DNA from 4 places in the Klebsiella sp. CSG-1 genome. Region 2 is predicted to be linked to each of the others. Evidence: predicted binding sites of a transcription regulator. Region 2 holds the regulator's gene; each other region holds the start of a gene.

Region 1 (4,190 bases), on a different contig from region 2:
TCTAACTCTTCCTGGCCGCGATAGTCGCGCACCGAGTTAAGCGCAGTCTGCAGGAAGAACTGATTGCTGACGCCGGGAATCTCCACCGGGTACTGGAAGGCCATAAAAATGCCTTCACCGGCGCGGTCTTCCGGCGCCAGGCTGAGCAAATCTTTGCCTTTGAACTCCACGCTACCGCCGACGACCTCATAGTCCTCACGCCCGGCGAGCGTCGCAGAAAGGGTGCTTTTGCCGGAGCCGTTCGGCCCCATAATGGCGTGCACTTCGCCAGGGCGGATTTCCAGATTCAATCCGCGCAGGATCTCTTTGTCTTCAACGGCGACCTGCAAGTTTTTGATACTTAACATCTCATTTCCCTTAATTCGTAAAGCCTGGTGCTTAGCCGACGCTGTGTTCCAGACTGATAGCCAGCAGTTTTTGCGCTTCGACGGCAAACTCCAGCGGTAGCTCTGAGAAGACATCTTTACAGAAGCCGTTGACGATCATCGAGATGGCATTATCTTCGCTGATGCCGCGCTGCAGGCAGTAGAACAACTGGTCTTCGCCGATCCGCGAGGTGGTGGCTTCGTGCTCCAGCTGCGCGCTGTCGTTGCGACACTCCACGTACGGGAATGTATGCGCCCCGCAGTCCGGTCCAATCAGCATCGAGTCACATTGGGTGAAGTTACGCGCGTTAGTGGCCGTCGGCATAATTTTGACCAGCCCACGGTAGCTGTTCTGGCTTTTGCCGGCGGAAATCCCTTTCGAGATAATCGTCGAGCGGGTGTTTTTGCCGATGTGGATCATCTTGGTGCCGGTGTCTGCCTGCTGGTGCCCGCTGGTCAGCGCGACGGAGAAAAATTCGCCGATGGAGTTATCGCCGCGCAGAATGCAGCTCGGATACTTCCAGGTGATGGCCGACCCCGTTTCTGACTGCGTCCAGGACATCTTGCTATTTTCGCCTTCGCACAGCGCGCGTTTGGTGACGAAGTTCAAAATCCCGCCGGTGTTGTTATCTCCGGGGAACCAGTTCTGCACCGTGGAATATTTCACCTCGGCATCTTTGTGAATAATCACCTCGACCACCGCCGCATGCAGCTGGTAGCTGTCGCGCACCGGGGCGGAACACCCTTCGATATAGCTGACGTAGCTGCCTTCATCGGCCACCAGAATGGTGCGTTCGAACTGGCCGGTTTTTTCCGCATTAATGCGGAAATAGGTCGACAGCTCCATCGGGCAGCGCACCCCTTTTGGTACGTAGATAAAGGTGCCGTCAGAGGCCACCGCTGCATTCAGGGCGGCAAAAAAGTTGTCATTCCCCGGCACCACGGTGCCGAGATATTGCTTCACCAGCTCCGGGTGGTCGTGGATCGCTTCACCAAACGAACAGAAGATAATCCCCTGCTCCGCCAGTTTTTCCCGGTAGGTTGTCGCTACCGAAACGGAGTCAAAAATCGCGTCAACCGCGACTTCGCGCCCTTCGCGTACCGGTACGCCCAGCAGGTTGAAAGCCTCTTCGACTTCCTGCGTCAGGTAGGCGCCGGGGCCGGTTTGCTGCACCGCGCCTGGCTCAGAGGCGCAGGTGTCATCGCAGTTACCGCAGGACGGCGCCGAGTAATAGCTGTAATCCTGGTAGTTGAGCTTTTCATAGTGCGCTTTCAACCAGTGCGGTTCTTCCATCTCCAGCCAGGCGTGATACGCCTTTAGCCGGAACTCGAGCATCCACTCGGGCTCGTTGCGGCGGGCGGAAATGGCGCGCACCACCTCTTCGTTGATGCCTTTCGCCAGCTCATCGGTCTTTAAGCGGGTAAAAAAGCCTTCTTTATAATTGAGCGGCCCGTCGGACCAGGTTTTGACATCGTCAGTTGCTTCAGTATTACGAGACATAGTTACTCCGCCTGAACCCCAAAGCTTTCGCCGCAGCCGCATTCGTGCTGCGCTTTCGGGTTATGAAACTTAAAGATTTCATTTAATCCTTCCCGAACATAATCCAGCTCCGTCCCGTCGATAAACGGCATCGCCTGCAGAGGCGCCCAGAGTTTCGCCCCGTCGCGCTCAAACAGCAGGTCGTCTTCTGCCGGTTCGGCAATCAGCTCGAGTACGTAACCAAAACCGGCGCAGCCGCTGGTTTTAATCCCCAGACGCAACCCCTGCTTGTCGGGCTGTTGACTCACCAGGTCGCGAATATGGGCGGCTGCCGCGGGGGTCATCATCAGACCCTGCCAGCTAAATTCATCGGGATTGAAGGTTCCTGTATCTAATTCCATCGCTCTACCTCATTGGTTAGCGCCATAAGGGCATACGACCATGTTAATGATAACGATTATCACTTCAACCCAGCCGGAGAAGGGATATTCCCCATGCGAACCCTTTTATCTCGCTTTTTATAAGCATAGACCCTCACCTGCAGGTTATCAGGTGACTATTTTGTAATTTAATATATTGATAAATAATAAGTTATTTAGCTTTTTATCCGGGTGTGACGGGCAATGGGAAAGGTGCATCGGAAATACCTATTTTTGAAATCGAAAATAGTCCATTCAGCATCAGTAGCACTTACTGTCAAATCAATAGCTTGTTGTTTATACCGTTTGATGGCAAGGCGCTATCCGATCTACCCCTTTAGCATTATCTATAACTATCCTTCTGGATGGCTATTTGTTATCCGGTAAAGCGAAGCGGTTATCATGTTAAATTCGGACAAAAACCAGGAATAAAGGTTTTTTCTCTACTGGTAAATTGATGTACAATTCCCGGCTAAATTTCCTACAGTTTTCGACCCTGTGTCGGAGGCACTGCTTACCTGGAGTTTGTCCGTACCGGATGATAGATATCAGTATTATGTCGATGTGCATGGTGGTACTGCTGGTTATGAGCGTACTGCTGAACTAAGCCAGCCACAAACCCTGCTTCCCACGCCGGAGCTTCACATTCGTTATGAAATGAGGAGTTTTGGAGGATTCGCCCGCCGTGGGATTGTTCGTCAATGACGTTGCCTCTAAGATTCCAGCCACATTCCAACGAGGTAACGAAGATGAAAGGAACAATCATTGCTCTGTTAGCCACCGCGTCAATTGTCGCGGCCAGCGCATTTGCGGCAGATAAAAATGACGGCCCTGCTCCCGCCGGTAATAATGCCGGACAGCCGGTGATGGAGATGCCGCAAGGGCGTGGTCCAATGCCCATGCCTCTGCCGCCATTCCCGCCGAGAAAACCGGTATTATTCTCTGCAACGGTTGCCACCGATAACCCGGCTGAGACCATTAATAAACTGACTGCGCTGATCCCGACAGGTAGCGCTAAACATTATGAAGTGCGCGTGGAAGTTGTTCCCGCTCCCGATATGCCCTGAGTTATCCCGGGCCATATACCGGTAGCCTTGAGCGGCTGATACCAGCCTCATAAAAAAAGCTGCCAGTTAACGTGGCAGCTTTTATTTTGCGTCTGCTTTAGTGCTCAATGTCTATATCCTCATCACCCACGGCGATGAGGATACAGGTATGATGACGGTATATTAACTCTTAATCTTTCTGTAGATAAACAGCACGACTAATGCACCGATTACCGCCACGACAAAGCTGCCGAAATTAAAGCCATCGACCTTGCCGAAGCCAAAAAACGTGCTGATCCAACCACCGACAACCGCACCAATGACCCCCAGAACGATAGTGACGATAAACCCGCCGCCGTCTTTGCCTGGCATAATCCACTTAGCCAAAATACCGGCAATAAGACCAAAAATGATCCAGGAAATGATACCCATAGTTAACTCCGTCCTCTTCGTTACGCACAAATATTTCGTACTTAAAATAGTAGCATAAGTAGCGTGAATAATTCATGAATTATATTTTTAGCGCCGATGACTTGCTGTATAAGCCGCGATGGTCTACATATCATGGTGTCGATGCTAATGCGCAAAGGAGTTAAGAATGGGGTATTACGTTATTAAAAAATCGGAGAAAAGCGTTTCCCAGCCATGGTATTTCCTGCTAAAAGCGGATAACCATGAAACCATTGCCACCAGTGAAATGTATTCCTCGAAGGAAGCGGCGAAAAAAGGAATTGCCTCAGTGCAGAAGAATGGTCCCACTGAAACGATTAAGGATGAAACACAATAAAATCTGCTGAATATAAGGGGGAAATATATTCCCCCTTATATTTGGATGAGAAGAATCTCAGCGCGCTGTGGCTATCTCAGACGACCGCCGTGG
Region 2 (4,190 bases):
GCGGCGATTTGAGTGCTGTCGGCGCCCAGCCACTTTGACATCAAAAATGCCGCGGCTTTGCCCGCATCAACATTATCCATGCCGATGTAGCGCAGACGGGCGCTGGACGGAATGTCGGTGACGATGGTGACAACCGGCACGCGGCGTTTGAGCAAAGCGTCGATGGTGGAAACCAGCGAGGGGGAGTTCATGGCCTTTAAAATCACGCCGTGGCTGCTGAGCGCGCATTTTTTCAGCAGCGCGTTCATCTCTCGCTCGCTGATGTCCTCGTAACAGTGGAAGCGGAGCTGAATGCGAAAGGGGTTAAAGCTGGCTAACTGGCTGCTGAGCGCCTCCCTGACCAGCTCGCTAAAGCGTTCAGGGGTATGCATGATGACATCGAAATAGATCGTTCTTCCCTGGGCGAGCCCGGACTTTTGCAGCAGTTCCAGATCGGCCAGAGCCTGCTGAATGCGATGCAGCGTTTGCGGGTGTACCTGCCCCCGATGATGTAGCGCCCGGTCGATCGTGGCGAGACTCAGTCCTGACTGAGCGGCTATCTGCTTTTGGGTAAATTTTGCCATCGATCACATGAGGTTTTTATGAGGTGTTTTTGAGGTTCTTGATGTGGAGTCTAGCTGCTAAGTTATTTCTTAACAACGTTCGTTTTCGAGACGTTGAACAAAAAAATAACCGCCGTCTGGCACCCTTACCCCGTGGAGCTACTCATGACATCGCAATATTTTGTCCGACCCGATCGGGCCTCAGTTGAGGATTTCAACATCTTCTGTCAGCAGCAGGTGAACAAACAAGACTATCCGCTGGTCAGCGAAGTCGCTGAGGAAGTTCTGATTTACGACCATGACGTGTTAGCGCAGGTCGCGGCGACCAATAAACATGCGGTATTAAGCGAGCTACATCAGGGGCTCTCTTACGGTCCCGGCGTGCTGGTGGTACGCGGGCTTTATCAGGATATGGATGTCATCGACCGCGCTTCGGCGGTGTTTGAAACCATCATGGCCGATGAGTCTCGCACCCGGGTTCAGGCTGACCACTTTTCTCGCGCGGGGAACAATGGCCGGATCTGGAATGCGTTACAAAAGCTGGCGGAGCGTAGCCCGCAGACCTTCTGCGACTACTATGCTAATGAAATGCTTGGGTTAATTTGTCAGGCGTGGTTGGGACCTGCGTGGCGAATGACCGCTCAGGTTAACCAGGTACGCCCTGGCGGCGAAGCGCAGCAGCCCCATCGCGATTATCATCTCGGCTTTCAGCAGGGCGAGTTTGTTGCCGAGTTTCCCATCCCTGCGCAGATTCTGTCGCAGTATTTGACGTTACAAGGGGCGGTTGCGCACAGCGATATGCCGCTGGCGTCAGGGCCTACGCGCCTGCTGCCGTTTTCGCATCAGTATGAGCTCGGCTATATGGCCTACCGCCAGCCGGAGTTCGTCGACTACTTTAACCAGCACTATGTTCAGTTGCCGTTGCAAAAAGGCGACGGGCTGTTTTTTAACCCGGCGTTGTTTCATGCCGCCGGGAACAACACGACGACTGATCATGTTCGCACCGCTAATCTTTTGCAGATCTCCTCGGCGTTCGGCGTCCCGATGGAAGATGTGAACCATGAGCTGGTGTTGAAAAAAATCTATCCCCAGCTTCAGGACGGACAATATCGCGCGGGCGATTTTCAGGCGCTGATTGCCGTGGCTGCCCGGGGCTACTCATTCCCCACCAATCTTGATACCGACCCGCCATTAGGTGGAATGGTCCCGAAAACCCAACAGACTCTGGTGCGGGAAGCGCTGGCAAACCGGTGGGATGAGGAACAGTTTACTCGTGCTCTCGACGAGCATACCGCGCGCAGAAAAGGGTAGGCGTTTGCACATAAAAAAAGCCAACCGTCAGGTTGGCTTTTTGCGGTCCGCGCGGTGGGAAATTACTTTTCCAGCGCGTCGTGTGCATGTTCATCTTCGCGGCAGTCGCCTTCCGCACAGTGGCCGTAAAGATACAGGCTGTGGTTGGTCAGACGGATGCCATGGCGGTGGGCGATTTCACGCTGACGCGCTTCGATAGACTCATCGCTGAATTCGATCACTTTGCCACAATCGAGGCAAATAAGGTGATCGTGATGGTGCTGCTGGGTCAGTTCGAAAACAGATTTACCGCCTTCGAAGTTGTGACGAGTCACAATGCCAGCATCATCAAACTGGTTCAGCACGCGATAAACAGTAGCGAGACCAATTTCTTCACCCATGTCGATCAGGCGCTTGTATAAATCTTCCGCACTGACGTGATGGTTATCCGGTTCCTGCAGGACTTCCAGGATCTTTAATCGTGGAAGTGTGACTTTCAGGCCAGCCTTCTTTAATGCGGTATTGTTGTCAGTCATGCGGAATCTGTCCTGTTGCTAAACGATCTACTTCCATCAGCGGAAGTAATACAGAGAATCACCCGATGCAATGCGTCTCATTATAGAACTGCCATCGTTAAATGAAAACTGCAAGTATCGGGCCTTGTATGCTGTCAAAAACGAGGTCCCAGCTACAAACTGCGTCACCTGACCTCGTTAAATCAGAGGACATTGTACAGATATGTGATTAAAAGTTAAAAACTTGTAGCTATTAGTTTGATTGCTTCTATCTATTAATGCGGCGAAATTTAACGGTAACGCCGCACAATCATCAGGCGTTTTTGATTTCTTCGAGATGCAGCTCTTCAGAGACCTGCTTAACCCACTTAGTCACGCGTTCGTTGGTCAGCTCCGGCTGGCGGTCTTCATCGATAGCCAGACCGACGAAGTGATCGTCATCCGCCAGGCCTTTAGAAGCTTCAAAATGATAGCCCGCAGTCGGCCAGTGGCCAACGATGGTGGCGCCGCGCGGTTCAATGATGTCGCGGATGGTGCCCAGCGCGTCACAGAAGTATTCCGCGTAGTCTTCCTGATCGCCGCAGCCAAACAGCGCAACCAGTTTACCGTTAAAGTCGACCTCTTCCAGCGTCGGGAAAAAGTCATCCCAGTCGCACTGAGCTTCACCGTAGTACCAGGTCGGAATGCCGAGCAGCAGGATGTCGTAGGCTTCCAGATCTTCTTTGCTGCTCTTGGCAATGTCGTGAACATCAGCAACATCTTTACCAAGCTGCTTCTGAATCATTTTTGCAATATTCTCGGTGTTGCCCGTGTCGCTGCCAAAAAAGATGCCGATGATTGCCATGAGTAAAATAACCTCTTGAAACTTAATGATGTGGTAGTGGCGTAATGCCCGCAGATAACGGCAATCATAGCAGAACAGGAGAGGGCGCGGAAACAGCAATCACGCCCGACTGCACACTCTGCTACATGAAAGTGTTTTTTTGAGGATTTTCAGGCTTTATCCCGGCTGTGCAGGGTTGCCAGCTGGTTCATCAGCATCTCTTCGATCAAATCGCTGCGGTTCATATTGCGAGCTTCCGCCAGTTCGTTGAGCGCATCAACCGCTTCAGCGTTGAGTTTTAACTCCACACGCTTCAGGCCGCGAACTTTATCGCGTTTGAGCTGATTGCGTTTATTTATGCGCAGTTGTTCATCGCGCGAAAGCGGATTGGTCTTTGGTCTACCCGGGCGACGCTCGGTTGCGAACAAATCTAATGTCGTACGGTCCGTTTGTTCTTTTGCCATGATTCAGAGTGACTTCGGGGAAACAAGTTGCCGGGCTATAGCCGACACAGATAGCGCGCCATAATACATCAGGCGAACCGCTGCGCCAACGACCGCGGGCATTCTGCAGCGCGGTCGGGCAGTTTTTAGCCAGTTAAGCCTGCAAAGCGGTCAGATAGCGACGAATGGCGCGCAGGACGGCTTCCGGTTTCTCCGCATGTACCCAGTGGCCGGCGCCGGCGATGACGTGCGCCCGCGCCTGTGGGAACTGGGCGAGCAGGGTATCGCGATAGTCATCGGTGACGTAGGGGGAGTTGCCTCCCGGGATGAACAGGGTTGGATGAGGCCAGGCAGGAACCGTTTGCCAGCCCACGATGTGCGGATATTGATCCCATAACACCGGCACGTTGAAGCGCCACTGGCCATCAACGAAGGATTTCAGCAGAAACTGAATCACGCCTTCTTCCTGTAGATGTTCGCGCATCACCGTGGCCGCCTGCTGACGGGACGCGGCGCCGGCGTCGGTGACGGCATTGATGGCGTTGAAAATTTCATCATGACGGCGCACGTGATAGTC
Region 3 (4,190 bases), on a different contig from region 2:
GTTCTGTCAGGCGTTACAGAATTTTTTCTTGATAACCACGACCACGGTACCCACCAGCCCGGCCACCAGCAGCGCGATTGGCAGAATCATCAGGCAGGTCATGACCTGGTCTTCATGTCGCTTCACGAACGGGATCATGCTGAGCGCATAGCCCAGACCGGTAACCACGCCGACCCACAGCAGCGCGCTGAGCCAGTTGAAGAACTGAAAGCGGCGGTTGGAGAGCCCGGAAATGCCGGCCATCGTTGGCAGCAGGGTGCGCACGAAGGCGAGGAAACGACCGGCCAGCAGCGCCAGAAGACCATGTTTATCAAACATACAGGTCGCGCGCTGATGGTACTTCTGCGGCAGATGGGCGAGCCAGCCTTTGACGGTTTCGGTATTGCCAAGCCAGCGCCCTTGCAGATAGCTCAGCCAGCAGCCAAGGCTGGCAGCGGCGGTAAGGATGGCAAGAGTCGGCACAAAGTCCATGACGCCTTTGGCTATGAGCGCGCCGGCGAGCAGCAGCAGGCTGTCCCCGGGTAAAAATGAAGCGGGTAGCAGACCGTTTTCCAGAAACAATGTCATGAACATGACCAGATATACAACGCCCACGACCTGGGGGTTTGCCAGCGCGGCAAAATCATGTTGCCACAGGGCGGCGACAATCTCTTGAATGACAACCATGGACTTTCCTAAGTGGTACCGTATTTTTGATTAGTGTACTCCTGAAGAGCCCCGAACACCTTGATCTCGGGCGCAACAACAGCGGCCGCCTTACGCAGAACGTCCGCTATTGTTGCCACTCGCTGTCACTTTACACGATACGGGAGAAGCCTGCCGCTAAATCCGCCAGCAGATCGTCAACATTTTCTAAACCGATATGGACGCGAATCAGCGTGCCGCTGAAATCGACTTCAGCTTCCGGACGAATTGAGGCGATTTGTTCCGGCTGATTAGCCAGAATCAGCGATTCAAAGCCGCCCCAGGAGTAGGCCATGCTGAACAAGCTGAAGTTGTCGAGATATGCAGCAAGCCCGGCGTCGGTCAGGCGCTTATTGAGGACAAAAGAGAACAGGCCGCTGCTGCCGGTAAAATCGCGCTTCCAGAACTCATGGCCCTTGCTGCCCGGTAGCGCAGGGTGGTTGACGCGCGCGACCTGCGGATGTTGCGCCAGCCATTCGGCGATACGCAGGCTGCTTTCGTGATGCTGACGCAGGCGGACGCCCAGGGTGCGCAGGCCGCGGCTGGTCATATAGGCGGTATCCGCATCGACCATTTGTCCCATCAGGTAGGCATTTTCCCGCAGCTGATCCCAACAGCGCGCGTTGGATACCGCGGTGCCGACCATCGCATCAGAGTGGCCTATCAGGTATTTCGTCCCGGCCTGGATGGAGATATCGACGCCAAAATCCAGCGCTTTAAACAGCACGCCGGCGGCCCAGGTGTTGTCGATCATGATAATCGCCTGCGGGGCAACGCGGCGTACGGCCGCAACGATTGCCGGAACGTCGTGCACTTCCATGGTGATAGAACCGGGTGACTCCAGGAACACCACTCGGGTGTTCGGCTGAATCTGGCGGGCGATATCGGCGCCAATCAGCGGATCGAACCAGCTGGTGGTTACGCCGAGCTTCGCGAGGATTTTAGTGCAAAAGTCCTGGCTGGGCTCATACGCGGTGTTGGTCATCAGGACATGGTCGCCCTGTTCGACGAAGGCCAGAATGGTATTGGCAACGGCTGCGGCGCCGCAGGGAAACAGCGCGCATCCGGCGCCACCTTCCAGTTCGCACATGGCTTCCTGTAGCGAAAAGTGGGTCAATGTCCCGCGACGGCCGTAAAACAGCTCGCCTTTTGCCCGGTTGCGGGTGGCGTGTTTTTTGGCTTCGACAGTCTCGAACACCAGCGATGAAGCCCGCTGAATCACGCTGTTGACCGAGCCCTGAGTATATTTTTTACTGCGCCCGGCATTGACCAGCGCGGTATCAAGATGTTTATCAGCCATGTTTTTTTTACCTGGTTTTATACGTCTGGACGTCTAAACTAGCATGAATGACTCAAGCTGTACCGGGGAATGGCCGATACGGGCAAAAATTTTGCGAAATCCGCGGTCGGCCACTTTTTTACTGCGTAAGCGCAAGGAATCTAAACGTGATTTGCTGCACAGTGTAAATACTAATGAGAACCACTATCAATTCGATGCTTTTTTGATATTATTGTGCTCAGATTTTGTGATTGACGTCCTGGAGATTCAGCGTGGGTAATAATTTGATGCAGGCGGACCTGTCCGTTTGGGGTATGTATCATCATGCCGATATTGTCGTTAAGGTCGTGATGATTGGCCTGATTTTGGCGTCGATAGTCACTTGGGCTATCTTTTTCGGCAAAGGTGCTGAAATCCTCTCCAGTAAGCGCCGCCTCAAGCGCGAACAGCAGCAGCTCAGCGATGCTCGTTCCCTCGATCAGGCCAGCGATATCGCAAACAGTTTCCACCCGAAAAGCTTAAGCACCCAGCTTATCAACGAAGCGCAGAACGAGCTGGTGCTCTCTGAAGGCGTCGAAGATAACGAAGGGATTAAAGAGCGTACCGGTTTCCGCCTTGAGCGTCGCGTGGCGTTCGTCGGCCGTTATATGGGCCGCGGCAACGGCTATCTGGCGACCATCGGGGCGATTTCCCCGTTCGTCGGCCTGTTTGGTACCGTCTGGGGTATCATGAACAGCTTTATCGGCATTGCGCAGACGCAGACGACTAACCTTGCGGTAGTTGCACCGGGCATCGCTGAAGCGCTGCTGGCGACCGCCATCGGCCTGTTTGCGGCGATTCCTGCCGTGGTTATCTATAACATTTTTGCCCGTATGATCGGCAGCTACAAAGCGTCGCTCGGCGATGTCGCCGCGCAGGTGCTGCTGCTGCAAAGCCGTGACCTGGATCTGAGCGCCAGCGGCGTAAAACCGGTCCGTACCGCGCAAAAATTACGAGTAGGTTAATGCTTTATGGCAATGCATTTTAACGAAAACCTCGATGATAACGGCGAAATGCATGACATTAACGTCACGCCGTTTATTGACGTCATGCTGGTGCTGTTGATCATCTTTATGGTGGCGGCGCCGCTGGCGACCGTGGATGTGAAGGTCAACCTTCCGGCCTCCTCAAGTCAGCCGCAGCCGCGTCCGGAAAAGCCGATTTATCTGTCGGTGAAAGCGGATAAAACGATGTTCCTCGGCAACGATGCCATTACAGAAGAGAGCATGATCGGCGCGCTGGATACGCTGACTGAAGGGAAGAAAGACACCACCGTCTTCTTCCGCGCGGACAAAACCGTGGATTATGAGACGATGATGAAGGTCATGGATACCCTGCACCAGGCGGGTTATCTGAAGATTGGTCTGGTGGGTGAAGAAACCGTAAAAGCGAAATAACCCTCCCGACGACGCTCCTCAGGCTGGCCATGCGCCAGCCTTTTTTATGCCTGATACGCAGCGGCGGGAGGTTGCAATCGCCATGGCGGGTTGCGATATAATGCCGAACGTTTTTTGTTAACTCACAGGATCTTATGGAACGCTTTCTGGAAAATGCTATGTATGCCTCACGCTGGTTGTTGGCGCCGGTTTATTTTGGTCTTTCGCTCGGGCTGATTGCGCTGTCGATCAAATTTTTTCAGGAGATTTTCCACGTACTGCCGCACATCTTTAGCGTGGGCGAGTCGGAGCTGATTCTGACGCTGCTGTCGCTGGTCGATATGACGCTGGTGGGCGGCCTGCTGGTGATGGTGATGTTCTCCGGCTACGAAAATTTTGTCTCCCAGCTGGATATCAATGAAGGTAAAGAAAAGCTCAGCTGGCTGGGTAAAATGGATGCCACCTCCCTGAAAAATAAAGTGGCGGCGTCGATTGTCGCCATCTCCTCTATCCATCTGCTGCGGGTGTTTATGGACGCGAAAAACGTACCGGACAACAAGCTGATGTGGTACGTCATTATCCATCTGACCTTTGTGCTGTCGGCGTTTGTGATGGGCTATCTCGATCGTCTGACCAAGGTTAAGCACTGATACACCAGCCCGGTGGGGCAGAGCCGCCGGGCTGGTGACTTATTTATCCGACGAGGTTTGCCATAAATTGAGCTGACCATCCGCGACGTGCTGGTCAATCTGCGCCAGCTCTTCTGCGCTAAACGTCAGATTTTTCAGCGCCTGTACGTTCTCCTCCAGCTG
Region 4 (4,190 bases), on a different contig from region 2:
AGCTTGATGATGCCGTGGGTATGCTGGCGAATCGCCATTTCAGCGCCGAAGAGTGTGCGGCAATTGACGCCATCCTTGCGGCGTAAACTCAATTTTACTTTAGCAAAAAGTGCTCTTATCCGCGATTTAGGAGTTCATCCAATGCTGCGGGGCTTTACCGCCCCGTAATATCACGTTAACAGGCCCAATGAGCGCCAATATCATCCGGTGCTCAGGCCCCGATCGTGAAGGAGAAGAGTATGTTCAGGTCACTGATTCTGGCTGCGGTGCTTTTGGCCTCAGCGCCACTGGTTGCAAATGCCGGAGAGATCACCCTGCTGCCATCTGTAAAATTACAAATAGGCGATCGTGATAATTACGGTAACTACTGGGACGGTGGCGGCTGGCGCGACCGTGATTACTGGCGTCGTCACTATGAATGGCGCGATAACCGCTGGCGTCATCACGATAACGGCTGGCATCGCGGCTGGGATAAACGTAAAGCCTACGAACGTGGCTATCGCGAAGGCTGGAATGACCGCGATGACCGACGCGGCGGCTGGGGTCGCGGACCAGGCGGCGGTCGCGGCCACGGTCATGGCCATCATTAATCAAAAAGGGGAGCCAGATGGCTCCCCTTTTTGATGGCTATCGACATGATTACAGCCCGAAGATCGTGCCGACCAGCAGCCAACCATTGAGCAATACCACAACGCCAACAATCGCCCACCCCGTCCGTTTCACCCACAGGGTATTGACCAAATCCCCCATCAGCTGCGAATTACTGGTGAAAATCAGCAGCGGGACCAGCGCCAGGGCGATCCCAAAACTCAGCAGTACCTGGCTCATCACCAGAATTCTCGTCGGGTCCAGTCCCATCATAATGACAATAAACGAAGGCAGCATCGTTACCGCACGACGAAACCACAGCGGAATATGGAAGCGAATAAAGCCCTGCATGACGACCTGTCCTGCCAGCGTTCCCACCACCGTCGATGACAACCCTGCGGCTACCAGACTCAGGCCAAAGATGGTGGCTGCCGCGTGGCTTAACAGCGGTTCCAGCGTCAAATATGCCTGATCCAGATCGGCAATCCCCGTGTGGCCATTAAAGTGAAATGCGGCGGCGGCGGTGGCCATCATCGCCAGGTTAACAAACCCGGCAATGGTCATCGCTATCGCAACGTCCCAGCGGGTGGCGTGATAACGCTCTTTTCGCGTACCGTCGTGCAGATTCTGCGTTAACGACGAGTGTAAATAGATGACGTGTGGCATGATCGTCGCGCCGAGCACGCCGGCGGCAAGGAACACGGCTTCACCGTTTGGCAAACTCGGGACGATCATCCCTTTCGCCAGCGGCGCCAGCGCCGGTTGGGAGAAAATCAGCTCTACAATGTAGGCGGCTGCAACAAACAGCAGTAAACCACCGATCGCTTTTTCCAGCGGCTTTTGCCCGCGACGCTGCAGCATCAGGATTAAGAAGGTAGCAATCCCGGTTAATATTGCTCCCTGCAGTAACGACACGCCAAGAATCAGCTTAAAGCCAATGGCCGCCCCAATAAATTCGGCGAGGTCGGTAGCCATGGCGATAATTTCCGCCTGCACCCAGTAAAACCACACCACCGGGCGCGGATAGTGATCGCGAATCTGTTCCGCCAGGTTTTTACCCGTAGCAATACCGAGCTTTGCCGATAGCACCTGAATCAGCATCGCCATCAGATTTGCCCATACCACCACCCACAGCAGCTGGTAGCCAAAGCTGGCGCCAGCCTGAATATTGGTGGCGAAGTTGCCGGGATCGATATATCCAATGGCAGCAATGAACGCAGGCCCCATCAATGCGAGCTTCATCTTGCGCGCTGCGCGACCGCTGCTATTCTCAACGCGACTGCTAGTCATTTTCTGCCTCTGAAATATAGCCTTTGCTATGTTTTATGTTATCAAAATGCGAATGATTATCAAGTTCATTTAGGAAGATGATCATTATTGCTTTGATAGGGGGGAACGATAGCGGCTAACAACGAAAAAAATGGCATTGATGAATTCGCATCTCGCCAGTTCACAGATTAGTACAATCTAAGCAACTTTTAAAACCTTTACGCTACATAACAAAAATGTATGTTTGATCACTAATTTGGTGATTGGTCACAGTTCATTGCAATAGTGTGGATTTGATCTCGTTTTCTTTAGTCTTGTTACATAGAATGTGCACAGAAATTTAACCTGCCTCATATTTGGAGCAAATATGGACCGCGTCTTGCATTTTATCCTCGCGATCGTAGTGGTGGCTATACTGGCCCTTCTGGTCAGCCATAACCGTAACCAAATTCGTATTCGTTATGTTATTCAATTACTTGTCATTGAAGTTTTGCTGGCATGGTTCTTCCTGAACTCTGATATCGGTCTGGGTTTTGTGAAAGGCTTCTCCGAGATGTTCGAAAAACTTCTCGGCTTTGCAAACGAAGGGACAAACTTCGTTTTCGGCAATATGAATGACAAAGGCCTGGCTTTCTTCTTCCTGAAAGTTCTCTGCCCTATCGTCTTTATCTCTGCGCTGATCGGTATTTTGCAGCATATTCGTATCCTGCCTGTGGTCATTCGCGCCATTGGTACCGTGCTGTCCAAGATTAACGGCATGGGCAAACTGGAATCATTCAACGCCGTCAGTTCCCTGATTCTGGGCCAGTCAGAAAACTTTATCGCCTATAAAGATATTCTGGGCAAAATGTCGCGCAACCGGATGTACACCATGGCTGCAACCGCGATGTCGACCGTCTCCATGTCTATCGTCGGTGCCTACATGACGATGCTGCAGCCTAAATATGTCGTGGCTGCGCTGGTGCTCAACATGTTCAGTACCTTTATTGTCCTGTCGCTGATTAACCCGTATCGCGTCGAAGAAAGCGAAGAAAACCTGCAGATGTCCAACCTGCATGAAGGTCAGAGCTTCTTTGAAATGCTGGGTGAATACATTCTGGCAGGCTTTAAAGTTGCCATTATCGTTGCTGCAATGCTGATCGGTTTCATCGCCTTGATCTCCGCGCTGAACGCCCTGTTCGCTACCGTTACCGGCTGGTTTGGCTACAGCATCTCCTTCCAGGGGATCCTTGGCTACATCTTCTATCCGGTGGCCTGGGTGATGGGCGTCCCGGCAGGTGAAGCGCTGCAGGTGGGCAGTATTATGGCCACTAAACTGGTGTCTAACGAATTTGTGGCGATGATGGATCTGCAGAAAATTGCCAGCACGCTTTCTCCACGCGCTGAAGGCATTATCTCTATCTTCCTGGTCTCCTTCGCCAACTTCTCCTCTATCGGGATTATTGCCGGGGCGATTAAAGGCCTGAACGAAGAACAGGGTAACGTGGTATCCCGCTTTGGTCTGAAGCTGGTTTACGGTTCGACTCTGGTGAGCGTGCTCTCGGCGTCTATCGCCGCACTGGTTCTGTAAGCTGACAAGATGATAAAAAAAGCCGGGCTTGCCCCGGCTTTTTTACGCCCGCAGCTCACTGAGCGGCCGCGGCTTGCCGATTAAATATCCCTGCAAATAGTCGACGCCTAATGCCAGCAGTTTCTCTTTTTGCTCTTCCGTCTCAACGAACTCCGCCACCACCGTCATATTTTTAACTTTCGCCACTTCAATAATGGATTTAATCATAATCACATCCAGCGGCTCGCTCTCGAGATCGCGGACAAAACAGCCGTCAATCTTTACGATATCCGCCTGCAGGCGCTTCAGACGTTCGTAGTTGGCGTAACCCGTACCGAAATCATCAATGGCAATAGCGCAGCCAAAATCCCGCAGTAGATCAATGTTATGCATACTTTCTCCCGCATCGCTGAACGCCTGCTCTTCGGTAATCTCGATGGTGATGGCCTCCGGCGACAGCTGATAGCGTTTAAACAAGGCGATAATCTGCGCGGCGCTATCATTTTGCATCAACGTGTAAGGCAGCAAATTAACCGAAAAATGTTGCCCCGGGTACTGATGCAGCGTGCTGAAAAGCATCTCCAGCACCAGCATGTCAAAACGCTGGCTCAGGTTGAACTGAACAATCAGCGGAATAAACTGGTCTGGCGTCATCATCGACTGGCCACAGCGCATCCGCGTCAGGATTTCATGATACCCCTCGCCGGCCGAATTCTGGATCGGCTGGGCATACAGCACAAGATCGCGTTCATTCAGCGCCCGCTTCACCTGGGTCAACATCCGA

What was found. Region 2 encodes Fur, which represses iron uptake genes when iron is present. Its sites were predicted from a motif close to ATAATAATGAGAACNACTATCAA; they were not measured.
Region 1: the regulator Fur is predicted to act here: its motif matches at 2,287-2,309, upstream of sufA (Fe-S cluster assembly scaffold SufA).
Region 3: the regulator Fur is predicted to act here: its motif matches at 2,152-2,174, upstream of exbB (tol-pal system-associated acyl-CoA thioesterase).
Region 4: the regulator Fur is predicted to act here: its motif matches at 1,919-1,941, upstream of AC007G_RS08505 (Nramp family divalent metal transporter).

What each region holds. Positions count from the first base shown of each region.
Region 1 covers NZ_JBWNLD010000009.1:192,293-196,482, forward strand. The annotation lists gene sufC (Fe-S cluster assembly ATPase SufC) at 1-347, opposite strand, end outside; gene sufB (Fe-S cluster assembly protein SufB) at 379-1,866, opposite strand; gene sufA (Fe-S cluster assembly scaffold SufA) at 1,869-2,246, opposite strand; gene AC007G_RS21100 (hypothetical protein) at 3,014-3,331, shown strand; gene AC007G_RS21105 (GlsB/YeaQ/YmgE family stress response membrane protein) at 3,494-3,742, opposite strand; gene AC007G_RS21110 (YegP family protein) at 3,909-4,097, shown strand; gene menI (1,4-dihydroxy-2-naphthoyl-CoA hydrolase) at 4,174-4,190, opposite strand, start outside.
Region 2 covers NZ_JBWNLD010000001.1:316,410-320,599, reverse strand. The annotation lists gene AC007G_RS01600 (substrate-binding domain-containing protein) at 1-563, opposite strand, end outside; gene AC007G_RS01595 (phytanoyl-CoA dioxygenase family protein) at 708-1,853, shown strand; gene fur (ferric iron uptake transcriptional regulator) at 1,916-2,368, opposite strand; gene fldA (flavodoxin FldA) at 2,661-3,191, opposite strand; gene ybfE (LexA regulated protein) at 3,341-3,634, opposite strand; gene ybfF (esterase) at 3,768-4,190, opposite strand, start outside.
Region 3 covers NZ_JBWNLD010000002.1:225,388-229,577, forward strand. The annotation lists gene yghB (DedA family general envelope maintenance protein YghB) at 7-666, opposite strand; gene metC (cystathionine beta-lyase) at 797-1,984, opposite strand; gene exbB (tol-pal system-associated acyl-CoA thioesterase) at 2,236-2,967, shown strand; gene exbD (TonB system transport protein ExbD) at 2,974-3,399, shown strand; gene AC007G_RS05625 (TIGR00645 family protein) at 3,534-4,028, shown strand; gene mgrA (L-glyceraldehyde 3-phosphate reductase) at 4,068-4,190, opposite strand, start outside.
Region 4 covers NZ_JBWNLD010000003.1:75,181-79,370, reverse strand. The annotation lists gene mgrA (L-glyceraldehyde 3-phosphate reductase) at 1-86, shown strand, start outside; gene AC007G_RS08510 (DUF2502 domain-containing protein) at 240-590, shown strand; gene AC007G_RS08505 (Nramp family divalent metal transporter) at 640-1,878, opposite strand; gene AC007G_RS08500 (NupC/NupG family nucleoside CNT transporter) at 2,225-3,427, shown strand; gene AC007G_RS08495 (sensor domain-containing phosphodiesterase) at 3,470-4,190, opposite strand, start outside.